DNA from 4 places in the Gordonia sp. NPDC127522 genome. Region 2 is predicted to be linked to each of the others. Evidence: predicted binding sites of a transcription regulator. Region 2 holds the regulator's gene; each other region holds the start of a gene.

Region 1 (7,300 bases), on a different contig from region 2:
CTCTTCGCCAGCCGTTTTGAGACCGCTCGGGTCGAGCGAACCGGTACCGAGGACGAGCCGATCCGGCCGGAGCGTGTCCTCGACGGCGAATCCCTCGCGCAGGAACTCCGGGCTCCACGACAGTTCGACATCCGCCCCGGCGTGCGACAGTACCGAGATCCGTTGTGCTAGTTCGGCACACGTGCCGACCGGTACGGTCGACTTGCCGATGATGAGGTGGGCGCCCCGCAGCGTCGGCACGAGCGCGTCGATCGCCGAGTACACGTGCGAGAGGTCGGCCCGGTGCCCGCGGGGTTCCTGCGGGGTCCCGACGCCGAGGAAGTGCACCGAGGCGTGGTCGGCGGCGGCGAGATGGTCGGTCGTGAAGCGGAGTCGTCCGGCGTCGATGTTGCGGCGCAGGATGTCGGCGAGCCCCGGCTCGAAGAACGGGACCTCGCCGGCCTGCAGGCGTTCGATCTTGTACGGATCGACGTCGATGCCGACGACGTCGTGCCCGAGTTCGGCCATGCAGGCCGCGTGAGTGGCACCGAGGTAGCCGCATCCGATCACCGTGAGCTTCATGAGGGCAACGGTTACCCAGGCGGAACCACCGGTAACCATCCTCGTCGTGGCGGGTTGTCATCGGCTGGGTGAACTTCCGGAGCCGCGCCCACCCGGTCCGTCCACCCGCCGGTTGAGCAGAGTCGAAACCCCTCAGTCGTGCTTCTGGAAGTTCAGGTACGCCTTCGACGGGGTGGGGCCACGTTGTCCCTGGTATTTCGATCCGACCGACGCGCTGCCGTACGGCTCCTCGGCCGGGCTGCTGAGGCGGATGAGGCACAGCTGCCCGATCTTCATGCCGGGCCAGAGGGTGATCGGAAGGTTCGCGACGTTCGACAGCTCGAGGGTGATGTGGCCGGAGAAGCCGGGGTCGATGAAGCCCGCCGTCGAATGCGTGAGGAGGCCGAGCCGACCGAGTGACGACTTGCCTTCGAGTCGGCCGGCGAGGTCGTCGGGCAGTGAGCACACCTCGAGGGTGGACCCCAGCACGAACTCGCCCGGGTGCAGCACAAAGGGCTCACCGTCGGCGGGTTCGACCAGCGAGGTGAGTTCGTCTTGGCGTTGTGCGGGGTCGATGTGGGTGTAGCGGGTGTTGTTGAACACCCGGAACAGGCCGTCGAGCCGGACGTCGACACTGGAGGGCTGGACGAGGGCGGGATCGAACGGATCGATGGCGAGGCGCCCGTCAGCGATCTCGGCGCGGATGTCGCGGTCGGAGAGCAGCACGGTGTCGAGGTTATCGAATGGTCAGGGAGGATCTGCGCCGGTGTCGGTCGGCGCCGACCCTCCGCTCTCCGGTGCCGCTGTTCTGCGCCGCCGCCGGACATCAGCGCGCATCCGGTCGAGGATGGCGTCGGTGCGATGGGCATGGTTGATCCGCGGCGTCGACGACGGGTGCGACCGGGGCGGGTGCCAGACGGCGCGGCCCGCGTCGACCCCGTCGGTGGCGATGGTGGTGGCCCACTGATCCACCCCGGTACCGACGACTCGGTTGTGTGGTGGGCAGGCGGTCGCCAGGGTGTCGAGGTCGGTGGAGCCGTGGTGGGCGTCCCACTCGACGACATGGTGGATCTCGCAGTCGAACGACGGCCGCGTGCATCCGGGGAAGGTGCAGCCGCCGTCGCGGGCAACCGCGGCGATTCGTTGTGCGCGCGAGGCCAATCGCCTGGACCGCCCGAGGTAGAGCACCTCGCTGGAGTGGTCCCGGAAGACCGCGAGATGATGCTGCGCGTCCGCGGCGAGGTCGATGGCGTCCTTGATGGGTAGGAGGGTTCCCGTCGCGGTCCGTGCCGGGTCGCCGGCCGCGTCGCGCAGCGCCGATTCGGTGATGGAGACGACGAGGTGTGGCGGTAGCCCGTGGTGCGAACCCCCGAGCGCGCCGGCGTCGAGCACGAAGCGCAGCATGGCGCGCAACGCGTCGTGGTTCCGCTTCTCGGCGGAGCGCTCGTCGCGTCCGGCAGCGGCGGCCAGCGCGTCGGGGTCCGCGGCGGCGGGGTTCCCGGTGGGCGACTCGGGATCGGCGGGATTGTTCATCCCAGGAGCGGCCCACACCGACAAGACGACGTCGAACATGGCGCGCGTCACGGGGTCGAGCGTTGCGGTGAGCCGGGACATCAGTTGGGCGTCTTGCGGCCCGAGTTTGAGTCCGCGGTTGCGGGCGCGGTCGCGATCGTCGGTGATGGTTCCGTCGGGGTCGAGGTGGGCCAGGATGCGGGCGCCGAGGTCACGGAGTGACGACGGGTCGTACTCGCGTGCGTAGTGCGCGAGCGTCGCCTCGGCGGCTTCCCGGTCGGCGGGGTCCACGTCGGCGGGGATCTTGCGCATCACCTCGATGACGACGTCGACATGGCGTCCCGAGATCTCGCCGTCGGCAACACCTTTGGCGGTCTCGGGGAAGCGCGGTTCGAGCGGCACCCCCTGCATGTCCGGGAACCTGCCCAAGGCCCAGACGCGATTCATCAGGCGGGTCGCCTCGCCGCGCCGGTTCAGACCGTGGCAGACGAAGTTGGAGACGGTCTGGCACCCCATCTTCCGATACGCTGACCGCTCGTCGATGTCGACGATGTGATCGGTGAACAGCGACAGCATCCGTCGTTCGGCGCGCTCGTGCTCGATCGCGACCTGTAGGAGGTCGGTGTCGGAGCAATCCGTGGACTGCGTCTCGGCAATCTCGTCCATAAGTGCATGCAGGCGCTTGTACTGGTCGAGAAGGAGTGGTGGTGCAGATGGCCCGGTAGAAGCCATGATTTCATCCCCCGTCATCATCATGGCTTTACTCGAAACTACGTTCGAGGCTACCGCGCGGTCGCCCGCCGCGCAACCCCTTCCGGCGAATTATTCTGCGTCGCAACCGAATCGCGTCGGCCCGCCGAGACCCGGCCTCGCCCAGATGTCGCAGTTCGTTGCGCCTGACGCCACGTTCTGCGACATCTGCGCGTGCCGGCGACCGGCCCGGCCACGGGTTTGCTAGGCTGTCGTTCGCGAGTCCGGCACTCGCACGCCGATGTAGTTCAATGGCAGAACATCAGCTTCCCAAGCTGAATACGCGGGTTCGATTCCCGTCATCGGCTCCAACATCACCGCGACTCGCGAGGCCCCCCTCGTCCACTGTCGACTAGCCGAAGAGAGCCACCGCGGTGCCGGAGATCAGCGGCACACTGAGCAGGATTAGGACGACTGCGTTGATCCAGCGGTGGTCACGCAGAACCGCCAAGAACTCACGGACCTGGGCGTTGGGGACGAAGTATCGCGCGGTGTGGGCGCCGGTCGAGAATCCGTCGATCCCGGCAGACCGCATGAGCATCGCTGAGCGGAAGGCGTGATAGCCGCTCGTCACCACCGCGACCGGTTCGGTCGCTCCACGCTCGTCGAGCACACGCCTCGAGTACCGGAGGTTCTCCGCGGTGTCGGTGGATCGATCCTCGAGTGCGATGGCCTCACGATCGACGCCCTTCGAGACGAGGTACTCGGCCATCGCCGCGGCCTCCGACAGCCGCTCGTCGCCACCTCTGCCTCCGGAGCAGATGATCAGCGGGTCCAGGCCGGAAGACCGGGCCAGATCATAGATCTCGCGACCGCGGTCGAGTCGTGACGCCAGCAGTGGACCGACGCGGGACCCGTCGAGCAGACCGGCACCCAGGACGATGATCGCGCCGACCTTCGCCCGTCGCGCCCGCCACCTGCTCCACCTGCCGTACAGCCACGACCAGAGCAGCAGCGAGGCGAACACGAATCCCAGGTAACCGGCCGGGATCCCCGCCGCCAGGAGGAATCTGAGCAGAGCGTTGCTCGTCGAGACGTCGAACCATCCGACGATGATCCCGAGCAGGAGTCCGAGCGCGTAACCGGACAGGAGTGCACCCAAGAGCGCCGACAGGAGGTTAGCGGGGCGGCGCCCCTCTCGGCGCAGAAGCGTCACGCCGTTGACGATCAACGACACCCCGAGAATGAGGATGGCAAGCAGCGCAACGAGTCCGAGGGCCACGATGACCACCGCCGGCGCGAGAACCGAGCCGTCGTCGTCGACGCCCCTGTCCACGACCGCGATCACCGCGGCGAGCATCACGCCCGACAAGCCCGCGGTCAGCAGGATACCGGGGCCCAGACGACGCGGGTCCTGCGATGCAAGCACCGCGCTCGCGATGAACAGCACTGCAGCAACTATCAGTACGCCCATCACGAGCTCGATGGTGTCACAAGTGTCGCGCAGGTCGGGAAATGAGGAATGAGCCCAGTTGCGCTAACTCGATTTCGGCGCACACGAAACGTTCATCCGTACCCATTCTCGGACGCGGTCGAAACCCGCGCGGCCGGCGTGCAATCATCAGACGAGTCGGGCCGACGCCACAGTCGGTCCTCGTCATCCCAGGACGCACACATGCATCTGCCCGCGATGAGAACTCCGATTCTGGTGCTGAGCATCGGCCTGCTACTGAGCTGGCTGCTGCCGCCGCCCGCACATGCGGCGCCCAACCGGGTCGATGCCACGCCGGCCGGCTTGACCGTCGATGGACGGCACTGGTGGCCATCCGGATTCGATGCGTACCAGCTGGCCACCGATTGGTCGGTGAATGCCGGTTGCGGAGCGATGGTTGATCTCGACGACTATTTCGCCGCCTTACCTCCGCATTCGCTCACTCGCTTCAATCTGTTCGCTCAACTGGCCGTGAACAAGTACACCCAGCAATTGGATTTCGGGCCGATGGATGCCGTCTTCGACGCCGCCGCGCGGCACGGTCAGATGGTCTTGCCTGTCCTCGCGGCCGCCGATGGCGCATGCGAGAGCGGAGTTTTCAAGGAACGAGACTGGTACCGATCCGGCTGGCGAACCGTCGCCGGCGCGGGTGGACTTACGTTCGAGCAGTGGGTCAGGACGGCAGTGGGACGCTGGAAGAGCAGGTCGGCCCTGGCGGGATGGGAATTGGTGGGTGAACCCGAACCGTCCATCTGTGGCGATCAGTCGTGTGGATGGCAGCAGCGGTCGTGCCCGGTCGACGCCGCGCGCGTACTGCGGTCGTTTTTCGGCAGCGCAGGTGCGATGGTCGCCCGGCTGCACGGCGGGGCGGTGATCTGGTCCGGCTTCACCGGCGGTGGCCAGTGCGGCACCGCCGGGCCCGACTACCAGTACGTCGCCGGCTCCCCGTACGTGGACGTCCTGGACTATCACGACTACGGTGCGGACGGTGTCGCGCTCCCCGGGGATCAGTGGAACGGACTGGCCGAGCGTCTACGCCAGGCACGCGCAGTCGGAAAACCCCTCGCGGTGAACGAGATCGGCCAGCATGCCGGCTCATGCGGTTCGACGTCCGAGCGCGCCGACGACTTCCGGACCAAGGTCGCCGGTCAGCGGGCGGCCGGGACGGCAACCGCACTGTTCTGGGCATTCGTCCCAGACCCGAGGCACGACCAGTGCACCTACGACATCGGTCCCGGTGACCCGGTGCACGAACTGGTCTCCGAACTGACCAGCCTCGATTGAGGGTCAGCACTCGGGCAACAGTGCAATACCCGGCCGACGGGCCGACCGGCCGTTAGACTCTGCCGATGTCCAGTCCCCTGGGGATCACCCCCGACGAGTCGCTGCGCAAGGGACTTCAGAGTCGTCATATCAGCATGCTCGCGCTCGGCGGCGCCATCGGCACCGGCTTGTTCGTCGCCTCGGGCGCCACCATCTCCGACGCGGGCCCGGGTGGCGCCATCCTGGCGTATCTGCTGATGGGCTGCATGGTCTTCTTCCTGATGCAGAGCCTCGGCGAGATGTCGGCATACATCCCGTGCAGCAACCCGTTCGAGGAGTACGGCAAACGCTTCGTGTCCAAGTCCTTCGGCTTCGCAGCCGGGTGGAACTACTGGCTCAACTGGTCGGTCACCCTGGCCGCCGAGTTGGTGGCCGCCGGGCTGATCATGAAGTACTGGGCACCCGACGTGCCGTCGTGGATCTGGTCGGTCGTGTTCCTGGCGGGTCTGCTGGCGCTGAACCTGTTCGCGGTCAAGGCGTTCGGCGAGGCCGAGTTCTGGTTCGCGGCGATCAAGGTCATCGCGGTGGTCGTCTTCCTCATCGTCGGCGTGCTGCTGATTCTCGGTGTCGTCGGCGACCGTCCGTCGCCGGGCTTCAGCAACTGGACGATCGACGACGCCCCGTTCGTGGACTTCCCGCTCGGCATGCTGTCGGTCTTCCTCATCGCCGGTTTCGCATTCCAGGGCACCGAGATGATCGCGGTCGCCGCCGGCGAGGCGGTCGAACCGAAGACGGCGATTCCGCGCGCCGTGCGCACCGTCTTCGTGCGCATCCTGCTGTTCTACATCGGCACCCTGACCGTGATCGCGTTCCTGATCCCGTACACCGACCCCAATCTGCTGAATGCGTCCGAGGAGAACATCGCGATCGCCCCGTTCACCCTCGTGTTCTCCGACGCGGGGATCGCGGTGGCGGCATCGATGATGAACGCCGTGATCCTGATCGCGATCCTGTCGGCGGGCAATGCGAGCCTGTTCGCGGCAACCCGCGCGTTGTACGGCCTGTCGGTGCAGGGGAACGCCCCACGTGTGTTCGCCTGGGTCACTCGATCAGGAGTGCCACTCCTCGCCGTGGCCGCGACGACGGCCATCGGCGCCCTCTGCTTCCTGGCCAGTCGGGTGGGTGACGGTCGCGCGTATGTCTGGCTGGTCACCGCCTCGTCGGTGGCGGGCTTCATCACGTGGATGGGTATCGCGTGGGCCCACTATCGTTTTCGTCGGGCGTGGCAGGCGCAGGGTCTCGACCTCGGCAGACTCCCCTACAAGGCCTGGCTCTACCCGGCCGGCCCGATCATCGCGTTGCTCATGTGTGTTGCAGTCATCGCGGGGCAGAATCTCCCGGCGATCCGCGACGGATCCGCGGGGAATCTCGAACTCTGGCTCACCGCCTACGGCGCACTGTTCGTGTTCCTCGCTCTGTGGTGGGGCCACAAGGTGATCACGCGCAGCCCGACCGTCGACCTGCTCACCGCCGATCTGTCACCCACATCGGCTGCGTCGGCGCATCGCGATCCGGATCCGGACCTCGTCGGCTGACCGGATCGTCGGGCGATCGGGGTGGGGCGCCGGGTCTCGCTCAGTCGCTGACCTCGCCGATCAGCCGACAAGTTCGGCGATGTGGTTCAACGAGTTACGCAGATGGTCGTCGGCAAACGGCGGGAACTCGATGTACTCCCGGATGTGAGCGGGCACGGCCGACCAGTCGTAAGTCAGGGTGAGCCCGGTGGACGACTCCCCCACCGGC
Region 2 (7,300 bases):
GCCGCGCCGTACGCCACGGCCGACCGGAGGCATTCGGCGGGCGAGGCCCCGGTGCTCTGCGCGATGAGGTAGCCGGCCAGTGACGAGTCGCCGGCGCCGACGGTGCTGCGCGGGACGATCGGCGGCGGGGTCGCCGACCATACGCCGGATGCGGTGACCAACACGGCCCCGGCGGCGCCGAGGGTGGCGAGGACGTTGCCCCCGATCTGCTCGGCGATGGTCGCAGCGGCGTCGATGACCGGTCCGAGATCGTTGCGCGCGAGCGCTTCTCGGAGCTGACCGGGGTCGGCGCCGGTCAGTTCGGCGAGCTCGTCCTCGTTGGGCTTGATCAGGTCGACGCGACCGGTGACGCTGGCACGTAGGGGAGCGCCCGAGGTGTCCACCGCGACCCGGCAGCCGGCGAGGACGAGGTCGTCGGCGATCGAGCGGTACCAGTCGTCGGGGACGCCGGGAGGCAGCGACCCGCAGAGGGTGACCCACTGCGCGGAGCCGGCGTGCTCGCGGATCAGCCCGACGAGCGCCTCGCGATCCGGGCCCGTCAGGGCAACGCCGGGTGCGTTGATCTTGGTGGTCGTCCCGTCGGATTCGGCGATGGTGATGTTGGACCGGACCTCGCCGTCGACCGGCACGGCGTCGTAGGGGAGTGCGAGGTCGTCGAGTGCGGCCCGCAGCGGGTCGCCCGGCCGCGCCGGGAGCAGTGCGCGGGTGGTCAGGCCGGCGGCCGCGACGACCCGGGCCACGTTGACGCCCTTGCCGCCCGGCTCGGTGCGGACCACGCCGGCGCGCTGCACCTCGCCGCGGGCGAGCGGTGCGCCGAGTTCGAGGGTGCGGTCGAGACTCGGGTTGGCGGTGACGGTGACGATCATGCGATCACGACCTCGACGCCACGCGCGGACAGGGCCGCCGAATAGGCCGGGTCGATCCCGGAGTCGGTGATGAGGACGTCGACGTCGTCGAGTCCGGCGAAGGAGGTGAGGTCCTCGCGGTCCATCTTCGAGCTGTCGGCGAGGACCACGACCCGTTGCGCGGCCGCGACCATCGCCGCCTTGACCGCGGCCTCGTCGGGGTCGGGTGTCGACAACCCGTGGGTCTCGCTCAGACCGTTCGTCCCGATGAAGGCGGTGGTCACGCGCAGTCGGCGAAGCGCGTCCACGGTCTCGACGCCCACGGTCGCCTGGGTGAGACCGCGTACGCGTCCGCCGAGGGCATGGAGACCGTCGGGATGGGTGCCCGCGAGCAGGCCGGCGATGGGCAGGCTGTTGGTGAACAGGGTGAGCCTCCGATCGGGAGCGGTCGCCTCGGCCGCGCGGTACGTGGTGGTGCCGGCGTCGAAGAGCACGGAACCGCCGTCGGGCGGCAGGAATCGGATGGCCGCCCGGCCGATCGCGGTCTTCTGCTCGATCTGGCTCGACTCCCGTTCGTCGATCCCGAGCTCGCCGAGGGTGCGCATGATCTCGGCGCGCACGGCGCCGCCGTGGACCCGCTGGAGATGTCCGGCGCGTTCCAGTACCGCGAGATCGCGTCGGACGGTCTCGCTGGTGACGTCGAATTTCTCGGCGAGCGCGGCCACGGATGCCCGCCCCGCGAGGCGCACCTCGTCGACGATCGCCTGTTGTCTCTCCTCGGCGTACACACCGCTCCGATCTCCGGTTTCGACCACCCCGCTTGTTGAGGCGTGTGGGATTGGATGTTGTAGTAATTGTGTTTACGCCTGTTTGTGTTGACAAGTCAAGCACTTTTTGTAACGGTGGTCACATCGATAGTCGAGTGAGAGGCAAGACGATGGCGCAGATCCTGACGGGAACCCCGGTGGTCGGCGGGTTGGCCCACGGTCCCGCGCTGTGGCCGGGCGAGCGGCCCGACCACTCGCCGGAGAAGCTCGGCGTCGGTGTGGAGATCGCCGAGGAACGGCGCGCCGACGAGGTCACGCGCTTCGCCACCGCGGCCGGCGCCGTCGCCGCGCGGCTGCGCACGCGCGCGTCGCAGAACACCGGGGTGACGGCCGAGGTGCTCGCCGCGACGGCGGGCCTGGCCGAGGACCGCGGCTGGATCGGTGCAGCGACCGCGCTCATCGGCAAGGGCGCCCCCGCCGAGGCCGCCGCCGTCGCGGCCACCGAACAGTTCGCGGCGGTGTTCACCAAACTCGGCGGACTGATGGCCGAGCGGGTCACCGATCTCAACGACGTGCGCGACCGGGTCCTCGCCGAACTGCTCGGCCTACCCGAACCCGGTGTGCCCACTCCGGAGGTGCCGTCGGTCCTGCTCGCCGACGACCTCGCGCCGGCCGACACCGCGGGCCTCGACCCCACGAGCACCATCGCCCTCGTCACCCGCCTCGGCGGACCGACCAGTCACACCGCGATCATCGCGCGCCAGTTGGGGATCCCGTGCGTGGTGGCGGTGGCCGATCTGGACGAGATCGAGCCCGGCACAACCGTTCTCGTCGACGGCAGCGCCGGGCGGATCGAGGTGGAGCCCGATGCGGAGGCGGCCCGGGCGCGTGTCGACGAGGATCGGCGCCATGCCGCACTCGTCGCCGGCTGGGCCGGCCCGGGGCAGACCGCCGACGGGGTGGCCGTGGCGGTGCTCGCCAACGTCGCCGACGGGTCGTCGGCACGCGCCGCGGCCGGGTACCCCGTCGAGGGCGTCGGGCTCTTCCGCACCGAACTCGCGTTCCTCGAGCGTGCCGACGAGCCGTCGGTGGACGAGCAGGCCGCGATCTACCGGGAGGTGCTCGATGCGTTCGACGGGCAGAAGGTGGTCATCCGCACCCTCGACGCCGGGTCCGACAAACCGCTCCGGTTCGTGACCCATCCCGACGAATCGAACCCAGCGCTCGGCGTGCGGGGCGATCGGATCGCGCTGGCGCACCCCGAGATCCGCGCGCATCAGCTCGACGCGATCGCGCAGGCCGCGTCGGGGTCGGCCGTCGCGCCGTGGGTCATGGCGCCGATGATCGCCTCGCCGGCGGAGGCGCGCACCTTCGCCGCCGAGGTCCGCGGCCGTGGTCTGGTCGCCGGCGTGATGATCGAGGTGCCCGCGGCGGCGATCCTGGCCGAAGCCGTCCTCGCCGAGGTGGACTTCGTGTCCATCGGCACCAACGATCTGACCCAGTACACGATGGCGGCCGACCGGATGTCGGCCGATCTCGCCGGACTGACCGACCCGTGGCAACCGGCCGTGTTGAGCCTCATCGCGGGTGTCGCGGCGGCGGGCGCACGTCAGGGAAAGCCGGCCGGGGTGTGCGGCGAGGCCGCCGCCGATCCGAACCTCGCCTGCGTGCTCGTCGGTCTCGGGGTCACCTCGCTGTCCAGCGCGCCTGCTGCTGCCGCGGCCGTGGGGGCCCGGCTCGGTGAGGTGTCCGCGCCGGACTGCCGGGCCGCCGCCGAGGCAGCCCTGGCCACCTCGGATCCCGCCGCGGCGCGCGAGGCTGCCGCGGCGGTGCTCGACGGTTCGGTCGGTGGAGAGGTCAGACTCGCCGCATCACGGTGACGACCTTGCCCAGGATGACGGCATCGTTGCCCGGGATCGGATCGAACAGTTCGTTGTGCGGCATGAGCCAGACGTTGGGGCCCTGACGCTTGAAGGTCTTCACGGTGGCCTCGCCGTCGATCATGGCCGCGACGATGTCGCCGTTGTCGGCGACGTTCTGCTGCCGGACCACGACCCAGTCGCCGTCGCAGATCGCGGCGTCGATCATCGACTCGCCGACGACGCGCAACAGGAAGAGCGATCCCTCGCCGACCAGCTCACGGGGCAGCGGGAAGACGTCCTCGACGGCCTCCTCGGCCAGGATCGGACCGCCGGCCGCGATACGGCCGAGCACCGGCACGAAGGTCGGCTCGGGCAGCTGGCCGGCCGACGGGGTGTCCGGCGACGGGGTGTCACTCGGGGCGATGTTGACCGCACGGGGACGGTTCGCGTCACGCTTGAGCAGCCCCTTGCGTTCCAGCGTCCGCAACTGATGGGCCACCGACGACGTCGAGGCCAGGCCGACCTCGTCGCCGATCTCCCGGATGCTCGGCGGATAACCGCGCTCGCGCACCGAGCGGCGGATCACCTCCAGGACCCCGGCCTGTCGCGGGGTGAGTGAGGCCTCGGCGGCGGCGGCGTCGAACGGGGCCTCGTCGTCGGCGCCCCGCGCTCGGCCGCGCCTATCGCCGGTGTCACTCATGTTCGGTTCCTCTCGTCTTCGGAACGTGCTGGTAGATGGCTTGCGCCGGGTCCGAGCCTAGCGGAGTGCGACCGGCACCTCAAACATTTGTTCGATGTGTCGCGAGACTTTGTCGGGACGCCGTGCTACAAATTCGAACATCAGTGCATCGAACATCTGATCGATGTTCGAACACCGACCGCCACACCCGCACGATCCCAGACACTCGAACACCGGAGGGCACCATGCGCACCGCCACTCTCGTCGCTCCCGTCCGCACCGACCGTCCCGACGCCGTCCGGCCCCCCGCCGATCGGGTCCGGACCCGCGCCCCGCTGTCCGACGGCGGCCGCCCGGTCGACAACCGGCCGGCCGGCACCCGGCCGCGGGGTGCGTCGCCGGTGGCCCCGCGGGTGGCCGGCACCCACTGTGGCTCTCCGGTCGGGGTGCGCGCGCGTGGCCCGGTCGGGCCCGACGCGGCGGTGTTCCGTCGTCGTCGCCGCGCCGCGGTCGCCGTCCTCGCCGGCGTCGGGCTGGCATTCGTCGTCTGGGTGTTCGGTGTCGTCGGCCAGAACTACTCGGACTCGCTGACCCCGTCCGCCGTGAGTTCCGAGGTCGTCCACGTGCGCTCGGGGGACTCGCTCAGCTCGATCGCCGGGCGGGTGGCACCCGAGATGCCGCGCGAGGTCGTGATCGACGAGATCGTCGCGATGAACGATCTGGGCTCGAGCGCGCTGCAGGTGGGCCAGCCCCTGCTCACCCCCCGGTACCGCTGAGGCCGGGCGGTATCCTCGATGTCACAGGGGCCGGCCGACAAGCGGCGGGGCGCACGCTTCGGGTGCGTTCCAGCGTCCCGCGACCTGCGTGAGGACACAATGCGCTGCCCCTTCTGCAAGAACGACGACACCAAGGTCATCGACTCGCGTGTCGCAGATGAAGGGCAGGCCATCCGCCGCCGTCGCTCCTGTGTGGAGTGCGGTCGCCGGTTCTCGACCGTGGAGAGCGCCGTGCTCGCGGTGGTCAAACGCAACGGCGTGACCGAACCGTTCAGCCGGGAGAAGGTCATGCGCGGCGTGCGGCGAGCCTGTCAGGGCCGCCACGTCGCCGAGGACGCGCTCGCGCAACTCGCCCAGCAGGTCGAGGACACCGTGCGCGCCAGTGGATCGGCCGAGATCCCCAGCAACGAGGTCGGACTCGCCATCCTGGGCCCGCTCCGCGATCTCGACGAGGTGGCGTATCTTCGCTTCGCCTCGGTGTACCGGTCGTTCGACTCGGTGGAGGACTTCCAGCGCGAGATCGACGACCTGAAGGCGGCCTCGGGTTCCGGGAGCGCGCTCGCCGAACCCGTGTCAGCCGAGTCGGTCCAGAGCTCGTAGGACCCGTTTCTCCGACACCGGGAACGCGGTACCGAGACGCTGGGCGAACAGCCCCACGCGCAACTCCTCGACGAGCCACTGCGCCTCGTCGTCGACCACCGCCCGCCGGTGCTCGGGTACCTGTTCGAGGCGCTGGGCCCACCGTTCGACGACGCGATCGACGGCGGCCACCCCGGCCTTATCGCGTGCTGCGGACGCGGGTAGTGCCTCCAGACGTGCGTGCGCGCCGTCGAGATAGCGCGGCAGATTCTCCAGGTGGCGTCGCGCGGTGGCCGCCACGAATCCGTCGAACACGAGGTGGGCGACCTGTTCGGCGACGTCGTCGGCAGCCAGCGAACCGGCGTGCCGGTCGATCGCCGCCCGCAGCGGGGCCATCCGTTTGAGGGCCGCGACGGCCAGCGAGAAGTAGTCCGGTGCGGCCGCGGCGACCCGTGGCCGGATCCGTTCGAGCAGCGCCGAGAAGGACTGTGGTGAGCGAACCGCGGCGAGTTCTGCGTCGTCGATGTCGGCGACGGTGTCCCGGATGGCCCGTCGGGTGCAGTCGGCGAGCAGTGCCTCGGTGGTCGAGTACGGGCTCTGGCTCAGGGCGAGTCGTTCGACCGGACTCAGCGAGCCGGCGATCCGCTTGTGCAGCGGAGGTATCGCGAGGTCGAGGAGGGCGACGATCCCGCGTCGCCCGAGGCGGTCTCGTGTCTCGGGGCTCGCCGCATCGACGACGACGACGCCCCGCGCGTGGCCCTTCGCATCGGAGACCACGTCGATCGTCGGGTACCGGGTCAGCCGCTGCCCCGCGACATCAACCATGGTCTGCTCGGCGAGCGAGCCGATCCCGTCGGCGGTCCAGGTCCGATACAGGGTGCGCGCCACCGTCTTCGGCGCCGCGGGCGTTCCGGTCTGCTGGAGTTCGGGCAACGAGTCGGCGCGGGCGACGATCCGTCCGGAGTCGTCGGCCACCGCGAAATGCATGCGCAGGTGCGGCGGTATCCGGTCGGTGTCGAAATCGGCTGCGGTCACCCGCATCCCGGTGATCGCCGAGAGCTCGCGCGCCAGCCCGGTGGTGAGCGGCTCCGTGCGCGGGGTGAGCCGGCCGAGTGCGAGTTCGGCGAACCGCTGCGCGGGTGACATGCTCTTGCGCAGCTGTTTCGGCAGCGACTTGACCAGTGCGGTGGCCAGTTCGGCGCGCATGCCCGGGACCGACCAGTCGAAGCCGGCCGGTCGGACATGGGGGAGCAGTGCCTGCGGGATCACGACGGTGACGCCGTCGTCGGGTGCGCCCGGTTCGAACCGGTAGCGCAGTTCGAGTCGGGTGTCGCCCTGCTGCCAGGCGCCGGGATAGTCCGTCGGCGCGACGTCGGTGCCTCCGGTGACGTCCTCGGGACGCAGATCCAGCAGATCGGGTTCGGCCCGGCGGGCCTTCTTCCACCAGGCGTCGAAGTGCCGGGCGGAGGTGACGTCGGCCGGTAGCCGCTGATCGTAGAACTCGAGGAGCTGGTCCTCGGTGATCACCAGACCCCGGGTGCGCGTGCGGTTCTCGACGTCCGAGGCGGCCTCGAGAAGCTTGCGATTGCGGTCGAAGAAGGCGTGCTGCGTCCGCCAATCGCCCTCGACGAGAGCGTGCCGGATGAACAGCTCCCGCGAGACCACCGGGTCGATGGGGCCGTAGTCGACGCGCCGGCGGGCGACGAGCGGGACCCCGTAGAGGGTCACGCGCTCGTAGGCCATCGCCGCTCCGCGTTTCGCCGACCAATGCGGCTCGCTGTGGGTGCGCTTC
Region 3 (7,300 bases), on a different contig from region 2:
GGACTGGGTGCGCTCGGGCACCGGATGCTGCACCGGGGGAGTTCGGCACATCGGGCAATCGCCGTCCCGTTCGGCTGCGCCGCGGTCCTGGCCGGGTTGTGCTTCATCGCCATCCAGGCGTCGTCGGGGATCACCGCGGTCGCGCTGCTGTGCCTCGCCGGTGGATGCAGCCTGGCGTTCCCGATGACCGCCACCGCGATCGGTTATGCGGTCGGCGCCCGGCAGCGACCGATCCTCATGGCCACCCTCGGAGGCGTGGCGTCGTTCGGCGCGGTCATCTCGCCGATCCTGGTCGGCTGGCTCATGACCGACGCGGGGTATGTGTCGCCGCCGAAGGGTGAGAAGCCCAGCGCGGAGATGGCCGGCAACATGGCGGCCGGCGTGCACCAGGCGTTCACGATCACCGGCATCGTCCTGCTGGTCGGCGGCGCTCTGTGCATCGCCTTCCTCCGGCCGGAGCGACTCGGTGCCATTCTGCAGAAGCGTTACGTCCAGGAGCCGGTCGAGGCCCGGTCCGCCTGAGTGCACGACCACCGCGACGATTCGATCCCAGGAGAAGACATGTCCGACAACGTGATCAGTGCCATCGACCCAGGCATCTTCCGAAATGTGATGGGGCACTATCCCACCGGCGTGGTCGTGGTGACGGGACGCGGTGACGACGGCTCCGTGCTGGCCATGGTCGTCGGGACTTTCAGTTCGGTGTCGATGGACCCGCCGTTGGTGTCCTTCATGCCGATGAAGACCTCGCGCACCTTCGAGAAGATGCGGGCCTGCGAGTCGCTGTGCATCAACATCCTCGGCGGTGAACAGGAGGACGTCGTCCTCACCATCGCGCAGCGCTGGGAGGACAAGCTCGCGGGTATCGACTGGTTTCCCTCGCCGTCGGGCGATCCGGTTCTCGCGGACTCGGTGGCCTGGATCGACACCCGCATCAGCAACGTCGTCGAAGCGGGTGATCACTGGATAACGCTCTGTGAGGTGCGGGATCTGGCCGTGACCAACCCGGTGTCGCCGCTGATCTTCTTCCAGGGTGGTTACGGCAGCTTCGTGTCGACGTCGCTGATGGCCCGAATGGACCACGAGATCCTGCCGACGATCCATGCCGCGCACGCGGCGCGCCCGCAGGTGGAGGCATTGGCGACGTCCGTCGGCTGCGAGGTGTCGGTCCTCACCGCGGTCAGCCGCGACGAGATGGCCGTCGTGTTGTCGGCCACCGCGCCGGGCGTCGACCGTGAGGAAGGCCTCGCGTACCGCATCCCGATGGTGCCGCCCATCGGGGACACGTACGTGTTCGACCAGGACGACGAGACCCGGGAGCGGTGGCTGGCGAAGCTCCGGCATGCCGATGATGAAGTGCGGCAGGTACATCGCGACCGTCTCGACTTCGTGCGGCGGCACGGATACCTGGTGTCCTTCCTGCCCGATGCCTCGTCGACTGCGTACGAGGAGATGCGGGAGGCGACGAAATCCTATGAGCGGGGCCGGTTGACGCCGTCGCAGGAACGCGAGATCTGCGAGTCCATCGGGAAGTCGGCCGTGGACTATCGCCTCCGCGAGGTGCGACCCGATCAGTCCTATGACGTCGGTTCCGTCGTCCTGCCGATCCGGGACGCACGCGGCGGCTACTCGATGACGCTCCGGTTGTCGCAGTTGCCGCTGGGCGTGAACGGCTCTGAGGTCGAGGCCTGGATCTCGGAGGCGCGTGCGGTGGTCGAGGTGCTCGGACGATGAGCGATGTCGATGCCAGGATCTCGGCGCTCGTCGCGCGGGTCGAGACCCTGGAGGCCGAAGCCGAGATCCGGCGAATCCAGGCTCGATACATGTTCCTCTGTGACACCCCGTGTCCCGAACCCGGTCTCGCCGACGACGCCGAGCGCATCGAGCGCATCCTGGACCTCTACACCGACGACGCGGTGTGGGAGGGCGTCGGCGAGTACTACGACGGACAGTTCGGGCGTGCCGAGGGCAAGCAGGCGATCCGCGAACACTTCCAGCGCTTCTGGAGTGCGAAGCGGGACCCGGCACTGGTGCTCAACGCGCACTACCTGACGTCGGAGCAGCTCCATGTCGACGGCGATGACGCCGAGGGACAGTGGATTCACATGCAGCCGTGGCTCTTCGGCGACGGCTCGGCCCTGTTGCGGTCGAGTCGACTGAACAACGCCTTCCGCAAGCACGACGGCCGGTGGCTGATCACTCGTACCCGCACCGAGAACGTCTTCATCGCGCCGCTTCCCGACGGATTCGCCGAGAGCTACCCGTCGGCGTCGGTGTTGATGGGCTGAGGCGTTCGACGCCGGTGACGGGTCACGCGCCTGTGGTCAGCCGGATCATGTAGACCGTAGCCGCCACGCCGAGGAGCAGGAAGGCGCCCGGGAACGCGATGTTGTAGAAGACGCGGGCCCGCACATGGGCGATGACCGCGCCGACGAAGAACAGAGTGAGCCCGGTTCCGGCGGCGACGCCGATCCAGGGTTCGATCGTCAACCCGAGGACAAGCCCTGTTGCTCCGGCGGCCTTGAGTGTCGCGAGGTGGGGCAGGAACCGAGGTGGGACGTGGACCTCGGCCGAATTGGCCAGCACGAAGTCGGCGCGGGCGAAGTCGGCGACGGCGATACCGGCATTGGCCACGATGCAGACGATCGTGGCGACGAACAGGGCGGTGGTCATCGCCGGGAGCCCTTCGCCGGTCGGGTTCCGCCGCGCGATGGCCGGGTCGGTACGGTCGACATGTGTGTCCTCCTCGGAGGTGGGTTGTCGGAAGGTCGGATGTGAGTGTGGTGCTCTCATCCGTACCGACGTCCTGCCCTACGAAAAGGTGACATCCGGTGGTACCGACCTCAGAGTTCGAAAATCTACGACCGCAGCTGACCGCCATGGCGTTCCGGATGCTCGGCTCCATCCACGACGCCGAGGACGCCGTGCAGAGCACGTGGCTCAACTCGGTGCGTGTCGACGGCACCGAGATCCGCAACCCTGCCGCATGGTTGACGACAACACTCACCCGGGTGTGTCTCGATCAGTTGCGCGCCCGCGGCAGACGACAGGAAGATCCGCTGTTCGCCGATGCCCTCCCCGCGGAGGCGGTCGCGGCCGACGAGCTCCACCTGCAGCGCGAAGATGTGTCGCGCGCGCTGATGGTGGTCCTCGATCGGTTGACGCCGTCGCAACGCGTGGCCTATGTGCTGCATGACCTCTTTGCGGTTCCGTTCGGTGAGGTCGCAACGATCCTCGGCACCAGCGTGGACGGTGCGAAGAAGCATGCGAGCCGGGCACGCGGCCGGATCGCGTTGACGCAGCTGGACTCCGAGTCGAAATCCGAGCTTCCGTCGGCCGCCGCGACCCGGGTCGTGGACGCCTTCTTGGCCGCGGCGCGCGGCGGCGATCTCGATGCGATGGTCGCGCTGCTGGCTGATGATTGCGTCCGTGTCGCTGACCGGTCACTGGTCCCGCCGGGCACACCGACCGTGGTCCGAGGCGCCCGGGCGGTCGCAGAGGAGACCAGGTTGTTCGTCGACCGCATCCGGGCGAGTACGCCGATGTGGCTGGGTGACCGGGTGGTTCATGTGATCGCACCGGGCGGACACCCGCTCGCCGTCATCGACATCGCGGTGAAGAGCGGGCGAGTCGCGCGGATCGAGATTCGTCGCATGACGTCACCCGCCTTGTCAGAGTGTTCCTGACCGGCGAAATGGGCGGTGGCGGTGTCTAGAAGGGTGGCGGGTTGGCGTCGTTCCAGCGCTTCTCGGCGCGTTGGTGACGTCGGAAATCGTTGTCGCGCTGCGTGTTGAGTCTGTCGCGGGCGGGGTGATCGGGTGACCGTCTGGGGAAGAGCTTGTTGAACAGGTCGCGTCCGCTGAAGGCGTTGCCGACGAACATGTGTCCGGTGGGTGTGGTGAACCACGCGGTCTGGAATTCGTCTTGGTGGTCCTGCCAGCTGGTGAAGGTCTTGATGCGGTGATGGAACCGGCACAGCGGTTTGAGGTTACGTGCATCGGTCGGGCCGCCGCGCCGCGGGTCGGTGTGGTCGAAGGGTTCGGTGTGGTCGAGGTCGATCTGCCAGACCGGCGCGTTGCAGCCCGGGAAGGTGCAGCACAGTTCGCCGGCACGAACCAGGGCCTGCAGCTTCTTCGACGGGGTGTACCGCGTCGTCGAACTGTCCGCGTCGGGAGCCGGTGAACCGTCGGGTGCGGCAGGAGTGGGATGGATGTAGGTGCGGCGGGCTTCGGCGAGGAGTGTTCGGGCGGTGTCGGCGTCGATGACGCCGTGGCGGTCGAGGAATGCGGGGTCGTCGTCGAGACCGATCAGGGTCGACAGGTTCACCACGATGTGAAAGGTCGCGCGCGGCGCAGCCGAATCCGACGCCGAGGCGGCCGGCTCGGCCGGGTCATCGACAACGACGTCGGCTGACGGGTCGACGATGGTGTCCGCCTCCACCATCGCAGCAGTTGGTGCAGGCGGCTCTACGGACCCCACTGTCGTGGCGTCGGAGTCTGGTGCTGTGTCGGGTTCGGTTGCGGCAGGTCGGCAGTCGTCGCATAGGCACGTGATGGCGGCTTCACCGCGAGCGAGCGCTTTGAGGGCGTCGACTCGGCGATTGGCCAACATCCGCGGGTCACCGGAATGTACGGCGGTGGCCATCGCCGTCAGGCGTGCGTCGAACTCGGCGGCATCAGCATTGGGCAGCGTGCCGGAGATCCGGGACTGCCCGGGTGTGAAGCGGTCGGGGGTGATGGTCACCTTGCGGTCGGATTTCACTCGCTCCTTGCGGCGGCGGATCGCGTCGGGCGCCCACTTGGCGACGATGGAATCGACCATGGCGGTGAACCGGGCCGTCGACATCGGTGCGCGGGCGAAGATCGCTTCGGCGAGATGGGCGTCGACGGTCTGCATCTCTTCGTCGTCGGTGATGAGGTCGGTGCGCTTGAGAGCGATGAGGAAGCGGCGCTTGTCGATTCGACCGCACGCGAGTGCGTGTCCGGTGAAGGAGAGTCGGTAGCGCAGTGCGTCGCCGGCTTCGATGAGGTCTTTCGCCTCGGCCGGTGTCACGGTGAGGGTGGCACCGACTTCGGCGATGGCCTGTTCGAGACCGTTGGGCCCGAACTGCTCGTAGGGGTTCTCGCCAGCGGCTACTCGTGCGGACAGGTGCTCGAAGGCTTCGATGGAGTCGAGTTCGCCGCTGTGCGTCTCGGCGCGCCGCTGTGCGTAGTCCATCTCGCGTTCGTCGTGGATGAGACTGGCCACGACCATCATTCGATGCGCGGACGCTGCTGCCAAGCCGGCGCAGTGATTCAGGACCTCGACGAGTTCAGAAGCGGAGAGTTCGTGGTCAGGGCGCAGTCGTGGTTCTACCGAATGCTGTGATGGGTCCACCGATGTACTGGATCCGTCCCCCGCCCCTGATGACATGACACCAGAGTACTCGAATATATGTTCGAGTCAAGGGTGGATTTTGTTTCTCCTTCGAACATCCGCTGATGCATCCACGACGCACCGATAGGTCATCCTCAGATCGAGGTCAGCGATGTCCGCGTGGCAGGCCGATGCGGATCAGGCGTGGGTCCTGCGTGATCTCGTGTACCTCGAACGCCGGGTCGATCTCCTCCGCCACCCGATCGACGATCAGGAAACCATTGCCGTCGAACCCGATTCGGTGATGGGTCACTCTGGTCGTGAACTTCCAGACGGCCATCTCTTCGACCTCCGTGGTGACCGAGTCTTCGCATCGAACACAGTCCAGCGCTGCATCACTGTCCGGATCGTCGGCGTGTTCGTCGCATGGCTCCCAGTCCGAGGTGACGAGGTATCCGGGGTCCCACAGGGAGCCCTCGGTTGGCGGCCATTCGATTGAGTACCACTCGCCAGGGGCGATGGCGTACGTACTGACGGCCCTGTCGAGCGCGGCCTTGCGGTCGGCTTCGGTCCATTCGATCTGGGGTGGAATCGCCACATCCTCGATGGGGTCGATTCCGGCGTAGTCGGCGGGATCGCCGAGCAGTTCGGTATAGGTGGCAACGTGTTGCGTTGCTCGACCGACGGATTCATGCGTGTCGATCGCTGCGACATCGGCTGTCGCAGCGTCGATGTCCGCTGCCAGGTAAGCGGCAGAGTTCATCCGCTCATGAACTGCTCTCGCCGGGATTCGCGAGACGAGTTCGTCGACAACCACTTGCTCGGCGTCGTAGAGCGCTCCGGATGCCAAGCAGAGCGCCGTCTTCCCATCCGGCACAGAAACTCCCGATGTCCGGCAGTCCCACAACTCGGCGGCGATCCGATCGCGCCGGTCGACCAACTCCCACGCGAATGCTCTCGTTGCTTCCGCGTATGTCGAGTGCGGGAGCAACGACTGCTTCTGCAACTCGGTGATGATCCGAGTGAACCGGTCGGAGCTTTCGCAGGACGAATCGATCCAGTGATCGGTCGTCAACGTGCCCAACGCGGTCACCTCCTCCCTGACGTTCTGTCCCGGTCGTCCATTCCTACGCCGAGAACCTACTCGGGACCAGTGACATCAATCGTGGGGTGACTCGTCGCAATCGTACGGCGATCGTTGTGGTGGATGTCGGTGCGGCGTCGCATTCTGGTGACGGAAGCCGACACGTCAAGTTGGTCGAACAGAGAGGAAGCGACATGATGAACTCGAAAGCCCGCGCAGAAACCGGTGATTCGGCCGAGGCCGGTGCCCGCGCGGGGTTCGTGCGCAAGATCGGCGAGATGTGCCGTTCCGTCGACACCGCCATCGATGGTCTGCGATCGACTCGATGAGCGCACTGACGGACGTGGATTCCGAGGGGCCCGCGGAGGCCGAGCGAGGCGTCGCCTGATGGCGCCCGAACCCGTCCGACTCCCCGCCGCGATGGCGCCCCCGGCAGTCGACTGCTCCGTGAACGCCGGCTGGTATCCACTCTTGGTTCGCCTCCATCGCCGGCTCTCAGCCGTCACCGACGACTTCACCTACGCGCAGATCAAGGAGAAGTTCGGAGTTCTGCGCTGCTACCTCAATTACGGAGACTCGGTCGACGATTTCACTTGGAGCCTTTGCGAGCTCCTGGTCGACGCGACAACCGACGAGTCACGCACCGTATGCGAATTCTGCGGCAACCGAGGAGAAACCCGGTACGACCTTTCCTGGGTCAAGACGACCTGCGGAGATCGCTGACCGTAAACGTTCGGTGGTGAGCAAGACCTGGGTCATCTGAAGCGGCGCGCAGATCGCCGAATGGACGAAGATCGCCCCGGGTACGACGAATGGTCGTGTGCTGACTCCGCGTCTCAGCCGATCCCGCGCGACAGCGTT
Region 4 (7,300 bases), 190 kb from region 2:
CCGCTCTGCGAGGCCACCTGCGGTCTGACCCTCATCATCGGCCGGGACCGCTCGACCGGCGGCGAGATCGTCACCGCCGCGCGCGGTGACGCCGCCGACGTGTTCAGTGCCGGCTACCTGTGTCCGAAGGGTGCGAGTTTCGCCCAGCTCGACAACGACCCCGATCGTCTTGACCATCCGCTCATCCGGCGCGATGGTCGGCTCGTCGAAACCGATTGGGACACAGCGCTCACCGTTGCGGTCGACGGGCTGCGTGAGGTGATCTCGACCTCCGGCGGCGAGTCGATCGGCTTCTACCTCGGCAATCCGTCCGCGCACACCGTCGCCGGCACGATGTACGCGCCCTTGCTCATCCGGGCACTCGGTACCCGCAACGTGTTCAGCGCCAGCACCCTCGACCAGATGCCGAAGCAGGCGGCCACCGGTTACCTCGTCGGTCATGCCGGGACCTTCGCCGTTCCGGACCTCGACCGCACCGATCATCTCGTGATCATCGGAGCGAACCCGGTGGTCTCCAACGGCAGTGTGACCACCGCCGCCGACTTCCCCGGGAAACTGACCGCGCTACGCCGCCGGGGCGGGCGCCTGACCGTCATCGACCCGGCACGCACCCGCACGGCGAAGCTCGCGGACACCCACATCGCGCCGCGGCCCGGGACGGATGCGGCGCTGCTGTGCGCGGTGGTGCAGTGCCTGTTCGACGAGGATCTCGTCGCCGCCGACCTCGGCGGAATCGCCGCGCATGTCACCGGCGTGGAGGCGCTGCGCGACGAGCTGAGCGGCTTCACTCCCGAACGGGTCGCCTCGTTCTGTGGTGTGACGGCCGCCGACATACGGGCGCTCGCCCGGTCGATCGCCGCGTCGGAATCGGCCGCCGTCTACGGCCGGATGGGCACCACCACAGTGCAATTCGGGACCATCGGCAGTTGGCTCATCGACGTGGTGAACATCTTCACCGGCAACTTCGACCGGCCCGGGGGAGTGATGTTCCCGCTCGCACCGACCGCTCCATCGCCCCGCCCGGCCCGTGCGGGCCGGGGTTTCCGTACCGGGCGGTGGCGCAGCCGGGTGTCCGGTCACGCGGAGGTCGGCGGCGAGCTCCCCGCCGTCGCGATGGCCGAGGAGTTCGAGACGCCCGGCGAGGGGCGGCTGCGGGCGCTGGTGACGGTCTCGGGTAACCCCGTCCTGTCCGCACCCAACGGCGCGCGACTGGGACGCGCACTCGACGACGCACAGTTCGTGGTCTGCGTCGACCCCTATCTGAACGAGACGACGCGGCACGCACACGTCGTGCTGCCGCCGCCGCGCCCGTCGCAGAGTCCGCATTTCGACGCCATCCTGAACAACCTGGCGGTCCGCGCCTCTGCCCGCTACTCGCCGCCCGTGCTGCCGCTCCCAGCAGGGCGTCCCGACGAGATCGAGATCGTCTGCCGGCTGATCCTGGGCCTGTCCGGAGCCGGGGTCGACGCCGACCCGGGCCTCGTCGACGAACAGGTCATCGCGGCCACGCTGTCGAAGGAGGTCACCGACCCCTGTTCGCCCGTCGCCGGCCGTGACGTCGCCTCGCTCGTCGCGATGTTGCCCGACGCGCCCGGACACCAGCGTCGTCTGGACATGCTCTTCCGCCTCGGGGCGTACGGCGACGCCTTCGGCTCCCGCGACGGCCTCACGTTCGCGGATGTGCTGGCCGCGCCACACGGCATCGACCTGGGACCGATGCGGCCGCGACTGCCCGGGGTGCTCCGCACGGCGTCCGGCAAGATCGAACTCGCTCCCGACCCGCTCATCGGCGACCTCGCGCGCCTGAGCGCAGCGGTGGACGCCGGGGGCGACCCGGCCCCGGCCGCCGACGGCAGCCTGCTGCTGGTCGGTCGCCGCCACCTGCGGTCCAACAACAGCTGGATGCACAATCTCCCGGCCCTCACCGGCGGTACCAATCGATGCACCCTGCTCATGCATCCCGACGATGCCGACCGACTCGGCATCTCCGACGTCGCCAAAGTCCGTGGTGCGGGCGGTTCGCTGACCGTGCCCGTCGAGATCACCACCGACATCCGGCCCGGGGTCGCGTCGCTGCCGCACGGGTGGGGTCATGATGTCGAGGGCATCAGACTGGGCGTCGCCGCCGCCGATCCGGGTGTGAACGTGAACGACCTGAACGACGGGGCCATGCTGGACCCGCTCTCGGGGACCGTCGTCCTCAACGGTCTGCCGGTGGAGATCGCGCCCGCCTGACCCCACCGGGGAGTGCGTAGGGTTGGGCCGGGGTGGCCGCGAGGGCTGCACGCCGACGCCGATCAGACAGGGGATGACGCACGTGCTCAACGAGGACGCCGGGACCACGACCGCTGACGGATACCTGGTCAAGGTGCCGGTGCGCTGGTCGGACATGGATGTCTACGCGCACATCAATCACGCCCGGATGGTGACGTTGCTCGAAGAGGCGCGCATTCCCTGGCTCTTCTACGACGGCCGACCGACCGCGCCCCTGCGCGACGGCTGCCTCGTCGCCGACCTACACGTGAGATATCAAGCGCAGCTGCGTCATTCCGAGGGGCCGATCGAGGTCACCATGTTCGTCGAACGCCTGCGGGCCGTCGACTTCACCGTCGGCTACGAAGTGCGCGCGGCGGGTGCCGACCCCGCCTCTCGCCCCGCCGTGGTCGCCAGCACACAGCTCGTCGCCTTCGACGTGGCGGCCCAGCGCATCGCCCGGCTCACCCCGGAACAGAAGGACTACCTCGCCGGATTCCGCCGCCCCGCCGGGGAATCGGCCACACGCGGCGGGCCGAGTTGATGGAGCGGTTCATCGAGTTCGCGTCCTCGGACCGATCGAACGCCCTCGCGTTCCTCTCGCACGCAGTACGTCTCGACGATGCCGCCGTCGTCCGGGTGGTCGCGCGTTCGGACGGTCTGGTGGCCTTGTGGGCACATACCGGGTTCGACGTCCTCGCCACCCGGTCGGTGACCGGACGAATCGCGCCGACCGACATCGTGTGCGACGCTTCGACACTGCGTGCGACCGTCGAATCGGCCGGCCCGGGCACCGCGGTCGATCCCGGCTTCTCACTCGACAGTGCCTGGCGCGGAGCGCTTCCCGCTGCGGTCGGGTTCCGGCACATCGACGACGTACCCGCCCGCAGCGTGGTCGAACTGTCCCGGGAAGGCGCCCGGGTGGCGCGCGAGGAGGGGAGCGGACACGGTCCCGCAACGGGTTTGCTCGATCAGGATGTCCTCGAGGTCACGTCGGAGGAGGGTGCGCTGCGGGCCGCGGTGAGCATGCGATCGGTCTTCGCCCTGACCGGCATGGGATTCATCCGCGACGCGGACGGACGGGCGGTCACCGAGACGTCCGACACCGGGGCTATCGCAGCCGACGAACCGGTACGAATCCGGATGTCGGCGGCGTGGATCCGGATCGACGCACGCTTCGGCTCGGTGTACCAGCGCCGACACCGCGATCTCGCGGTGACCGTCCTGAACTAGTCGGTGTGTCCTGGTGATTCGCACTGGCCGCCACGCAGACACGCTCACCTCGAAGTCGGAGGCCTGTCAGTACGTCGTGGTCCGATTTGTAGCACGTCCGGGACTTGGAAGAATCAACCCTTGACTCGAACGTATGTTCGAGTACTCTGGTGTCATGTCATCGGGGGCGGGGGACGGATCCACTACATCGGTGGACCCATCACAGCATTCGGTAGAACCACGACTGCGCCCTGACCATGAACTCTCCGCTTCTGAACTCGTCGAGGTCCTCAACCATTGCGCGGGCCTGGCGGCGGCGTCCGCGCATCGAATGATGGTCGTGGCCAGTCTCATCCACGACGAACGCGAGATGGACTACGCGCAGCGGCGCGCCGAGACGCACAGCGGCGAACTCGACTCCATCGAAGCCTTCGAGCACCTGTCCGCGCGAGTGGCCGCGGGCGAGAACCCCTACGAGCAGTTCGGGCCCAACGGCCTCGAACAGGCCATCGCCGAAGTCGGCGCCACCCTCACCGTGACACCGGCCGAGGCGAAAGACCTCATCGAAGCCGGCGACGCACTGCGCTACCGACTCTCCTTCACCGGACACGCACTGGCGTGCGGGCGAATCGACAAACGCCGCTTCCTCATCGCCCTCAAGCACACCGACCTCATCACCGACGACGAAGAGATGCAGACCGTCGACGCCCATCTCGCCGAAGCGATCTTCGCCCGCGCACCGATGTCGACGGCACGATTCACCGCCATGGTCGATTCCATCGTCGCCAAGTGGGCACCCGACGCGATCCGCCGCCGCAAGGAACGGGTCAAGTCCGACCGCAAGGTGACCGTCACCCCCGACCGCTTCACCCCCGGGCAGTCCCGGATCTCCGGCACGCTACCCGCCGCTGATGCCGCCGAGTTCGACGCACGCCTGACGGCGATCGCCACCGCCGTCCACGCCGGTGACCCTCGAAAGTTGGCCAACCGCCGGGTCGATGCTCTGAAAGCGCTCGCGCGGGGCGAAGCTTCTATCGCGTGTGAATGCGACGACTGCCGACCTGCCGCAATGGACATTGACGCCGACACCACCGCCGACGTCGACGCAGCGACAGTGGACACCGCCGACCACACGACTGAGGCACCCGCGCGCCACTCCGGAAGCGATGACACCGACACCCCGGACATCGACACCGTTGTCGCCGACCCTCCGGGTCCGGACGCGTCGCCCTCGTCATCGCCGGCGCCGCGCGCGACCTTCCACATCGTGGTGAACCTGTCGACCCTGATCGGTCTCGACGACGACCCTGCCTTCCTCGACCGACACGGCATCATCGACGCCGACACCGCCCGAACACTCCTCGCCGAAGCCCGCCGCACCTACATCCAGCCCGTACCTACCGCACCCGACGGTTCACCGGCTCCCGGCGCGGACAGTTCGACAACGCGGTACACCCCGTCGAAGAAGCTGCAGGCGCTGGTTCGTGCCGGTGAACTGTGCTGCACCTTCCCGGGCTGCAACGCGCCGGTCTGGCAGATCGATCTCGACCACACCGAACCCTTCGATCACACCGACCCGCGGCGCGGCGGCCCGACCGATGCGCGCAACCTCAAACCGCTGTGCCGGTTCCATCACCGCATCAAGACCTTCACCAGCTGGCAGGACCACCAAGACGAATTCCAGACCGCGTGGTTCACCACACCCACCGGACACATGTTCGTCGGCAACGCCTTCAGCGGACGCGACCTGTTCAACAAGCTCTTCCCCAGACGGTCAACCGATCACCCCGCCCGCGACCGACTCACCACGCAGCGCGACAACGACTTCCGACGCCACCAACGCGCCGAGAAGCGCTGGAACGACGCCAACCCACCGCCCTTCTAGCAGCGTTTCACGATCGTCTTGCCTGCTTGCGGCGGCGGTGAGGTGCCTGCGTGCCCCTCACCTGGGTCGCGGTCGGCTGCCCGAGTTCAGTCACACCAGCCAGGCAGCTGCGTCCGGCGCCAGCATCCCGTCGACGAGAGGCGAACTGACGAGCAGCAATTCGCCGGGCGGAAGAGGCACCGGCTCATCGCCGGCGTTCAGCGCACAGACCAGCTGACCCTCGGAACGACGGAACGCCAGGCATCCCTCCGGCGCGCCGTACCACTCGAGGTGCTCACCGGTGAACTCCGGACGGATCACCCTCAGGTCGATGGCGGCCCGGTAGAGCGACAACATCGACCCCACGTCCTCGAGCTGGGCCTCGACGGTGAGCGCGCGCCACGACTCCGGGATCGGCAGCCAGGTCTCGGACGTCGCACTGAATCCGAAGGGCGGCTCGGTCCCCTCCCAGGGGATCGGGACGCGGCAGCCGTCCCGCCCGCGTTCGGTGCGTCCGGACCGTTCCCATACCGGGTCCTGGAGTGCGTCGTCGGGCAGGTCGTCGACGTTCGGCAGTCCCAGTTCGCTGCCGTTGTAGAGGAAAACCGTTCCGGGCAGGGCCATCTCGACGACGAGCATCGCTCGTGCGCGCCTCGTGCCGCGCTCGAGGTCGAGTGCCCCGGTCTCCGGGTCGGCGACGGCGTATCGCGTGACCTCGCGGGCGACATCGTGATTGGACAGCGTCCACGTCGGAGTACCCGACACCGACAACACCGCGTCGAGTGAGTTCTCGATGGCCTCCCTGATCGCGCCGGATTCGAACGGCGCCTTGGCGAGCCGGAAGTTGAACCCGAGGTGCAGTTCGTCGGGCCGCAGGTACTCGGCGAATCGCTCGTTGTCGCTGACCCAGATCTCACCGACGTTGGCTGCCCCGGGGTACTCGTCGAGGACCTTGCGGATCTTGCGGTGGATCTCGTGCACTGCATAGTTGTTGAAACGCGGGTCGTCGTCGGAGTTCTGCAGCAGTTTGGTCGCCGACAGATCCATGTCGGGCAGGTCCGCGGGTTTGGCCATGCCGTGCGCGACGTCGATGCGGAAGCCGTCGACACCCCGATCGAGCCAGAAACGCAGCGTCTTCTCGAGATCGGCGAAGACGTCCGGGTTCTCCCAGTTCAGGTCCGGCTGCTCCTTGGCGAAGATGTGCAGGTACCACTGACCCGGCGAGCCGTCGGCCTCGGTGACGCGGGTCCAGGCGGGTCCGCCGAAGATACTGTGCCAGTTGTTCGGCGGCTCGTCGCCGTCGTCACCGAGGCCGTCCCGGAAGATGTACCGCTCGCGTTCGGGACTGCCGGGGGCCGCGGCCAGCGCGGCCCGGAACCACTCGTGCTGGTCACTCGTGTGGTTGGGGACGAGGTCCATCGTCACCCGGATGTCGCGTTCGTGGGCCTCGGCGATGAGCTCGTCGAAGACGTCGAGGTCGCCGAAGAGGGGATCGACGTCCCGGGGATCGGAGACGTCGTAACCGTGATCTGCCATGGGAGAGGCCATGATCGGACTGAGCCAGATCGCATCGATCCCGAGGAGTTCGAGATAGCCGAGCTTGTCGATGACACCGGCGAGATCGCCGACGCCGTCACCGCTGACATCGGAGAACGAGCGCGGATAGATCTGATAGAACACCGCGGACTTCCACCACGTGGTGTCGGCCGGATCCAGCTGCGAGACAACGGGTGGTGCGACCGGTGCGTCGGCGGCGACGACGGCCTCGCCGGCAGCCGGCTCCTCGAGCGCATCGACGTCGGACTCGATCGCTCCGTCGTCGAACGCGACGTCGTCGGGCTGACCCCCGTCGGATGGCTCGGCGGGGACGACCTCTGGTGTCTCATCGCTCACCGTGGTCATTGTGCCCTACCTGAGTTTTCTCGGAGAAATCCAGGTCAGTCGGCGAGTCGGGCGGCGTGACGGGACAGA

What was found. Region 2 encodes LexA, which represses DNA repair genes until DNA is damaged. Its sites were predicted from a motif close to CGAACANNTGTTCG; they were not measured.
Region 1: ACFVHY_RS07530 (DUF222 domain-containing protein) is a predicted target of LexA. The motif match lies at 2,818-2,831, and genes of this name have one in related genera.
Region 3: ACFVHY_RS11945 (DUF222 domain-containing protein) is a predicted target of LexA. The motif match lies at 5,427-5,440, and genes of this name have one in related genera.
Region 4: ACFVHY_RS07965 (DUF222 domain-containing protein) is a predicted target of LexA. The motif match lies at 3,613-3,626, and genes of this name have one in related genera.

The regions. Positions count from the first base shown of each region.
Region 1 covers NZ_JBHXVK010000002.1:712,154-719,453, reverse strand. Annotated here, with positions in the region: gene ACFVHY_RS07540 (UDP-glucose dehydrogenase family protein) at 1-561, opposite strand, end outside; gene dcd (dCTP deaminase) at 694-1,266, opposite strand; gene ACFVHY_RS07530 (DUF222 domain-containing protein) at 1,288-2,784, opposite strand; tRNA gene ACFVHY_RS07525 (tRNA-Gly) at 3,040-3,113, shown strand; gene ACFVHY_RS07520 (YdcF family protein) at 3,155-4,216, opposite strand; gene ACFVHY_RS07515 (beta-mannosidase) at 4,418-5,518, shown strand; gene ACFVHY_RS07510 (amino acid permease) at 5,584-7,092, shown strand; gene ACFVHY_RS07505 (SRPBCC domain-containing protein) at 7,153-7,300, opposite strand, start outside.
Region 2 covers NZ_JBHXVK010000003.1:285,460-292,759, forward strand. Annotated here, with positions in the region: gene pfkB (1-phosphofructokinase) at 1-866, opposite strand, end outside; gene ACFVHY_RS08880 (DeoR/GlpR family DNA-binding transcription regulator) at 863-1,633, opposite strand; gene ACFVHY_RS08885 (phosphoenolpyruvate--protein phosphotransferase) at 1,783-3,492, shown strand; gene lexA (transcriptional repressor LexA) at 3,470-4,174, opposite strand; gene ACFVHY_RS08895 (LysM peptidoglycan-binding domain-containing protein) at 4,399-4,929, shown strand; gene nrdR (transcriptional regulator NrdR) at 5,029-5,529, shown strand; gene hrpA (ATP-dependent RNA helicase HrpA) at 5,503-7,300, opposite strand, start outside.
Region 3 covers NZ_JBHXVK010000005.1:64,644-71,943, reverse strand. Annotated here, with positions in the region: gene ACFVHY_RS11970 (MFS transporter) at 1-522, shown strand, start outside; gene ACFVHY_RS11965 (flavin reductase family protein) at 562-1,734, shown strand; gene ACFVHY_RS11960 (nuclear transport factor 2 family protein) at 1,731-2,288, shown strand; gene ACFVHY_RS11955 (DoxX family protein) at 2,311-2,673, opposite strand; gene ACFVHY_RS11950 (sigma-70 family RNA polymerase sigma factor) at 2,832-3,686, shown strand; gene ACFVHY_RS11945 (DUF222 domain-containing protein) at 3,712-5,412, opposite strand; gene ACFVHY_RS11940 (hypothetical protein) at 5,522-6,295, opposite strand; gene ACFVHY_RS11935 (hypothetical protein) at 6,634-6,768, shown strand; gene ACFVHY_RS11930 (hypothetical protein) at 6,827-7,162, shown strand; gene ACFVHY_RS11925 (GNAT family N-acetyltransferase) at 7,276-7,300, opposite strand, start outside.
Region 4 covers NZ_JBHXVK010000003.1:92,657-99,956, forward strand. Annotated here, with positions in the region: gene ACFVHY_RS07950 (molybdopterin-dependent oxidoreductase) at 1-2,235, shown strand, start outside; gene ACFVHY_RS07955 (thioesterase family protein) at 2,309-2,797, shown strand; gene ACFVHY_RS07960 (hypothetical protein) at 2,797-3,486, shown strand; gene ACFVHY_RS07965 (DUF222 domain-containing protein) at 3,641-5,350, shown strand; gene ACFVHY_RS07970 (glycoside hydrolase family 13 protein) at 5,441-7,231, opposite strand.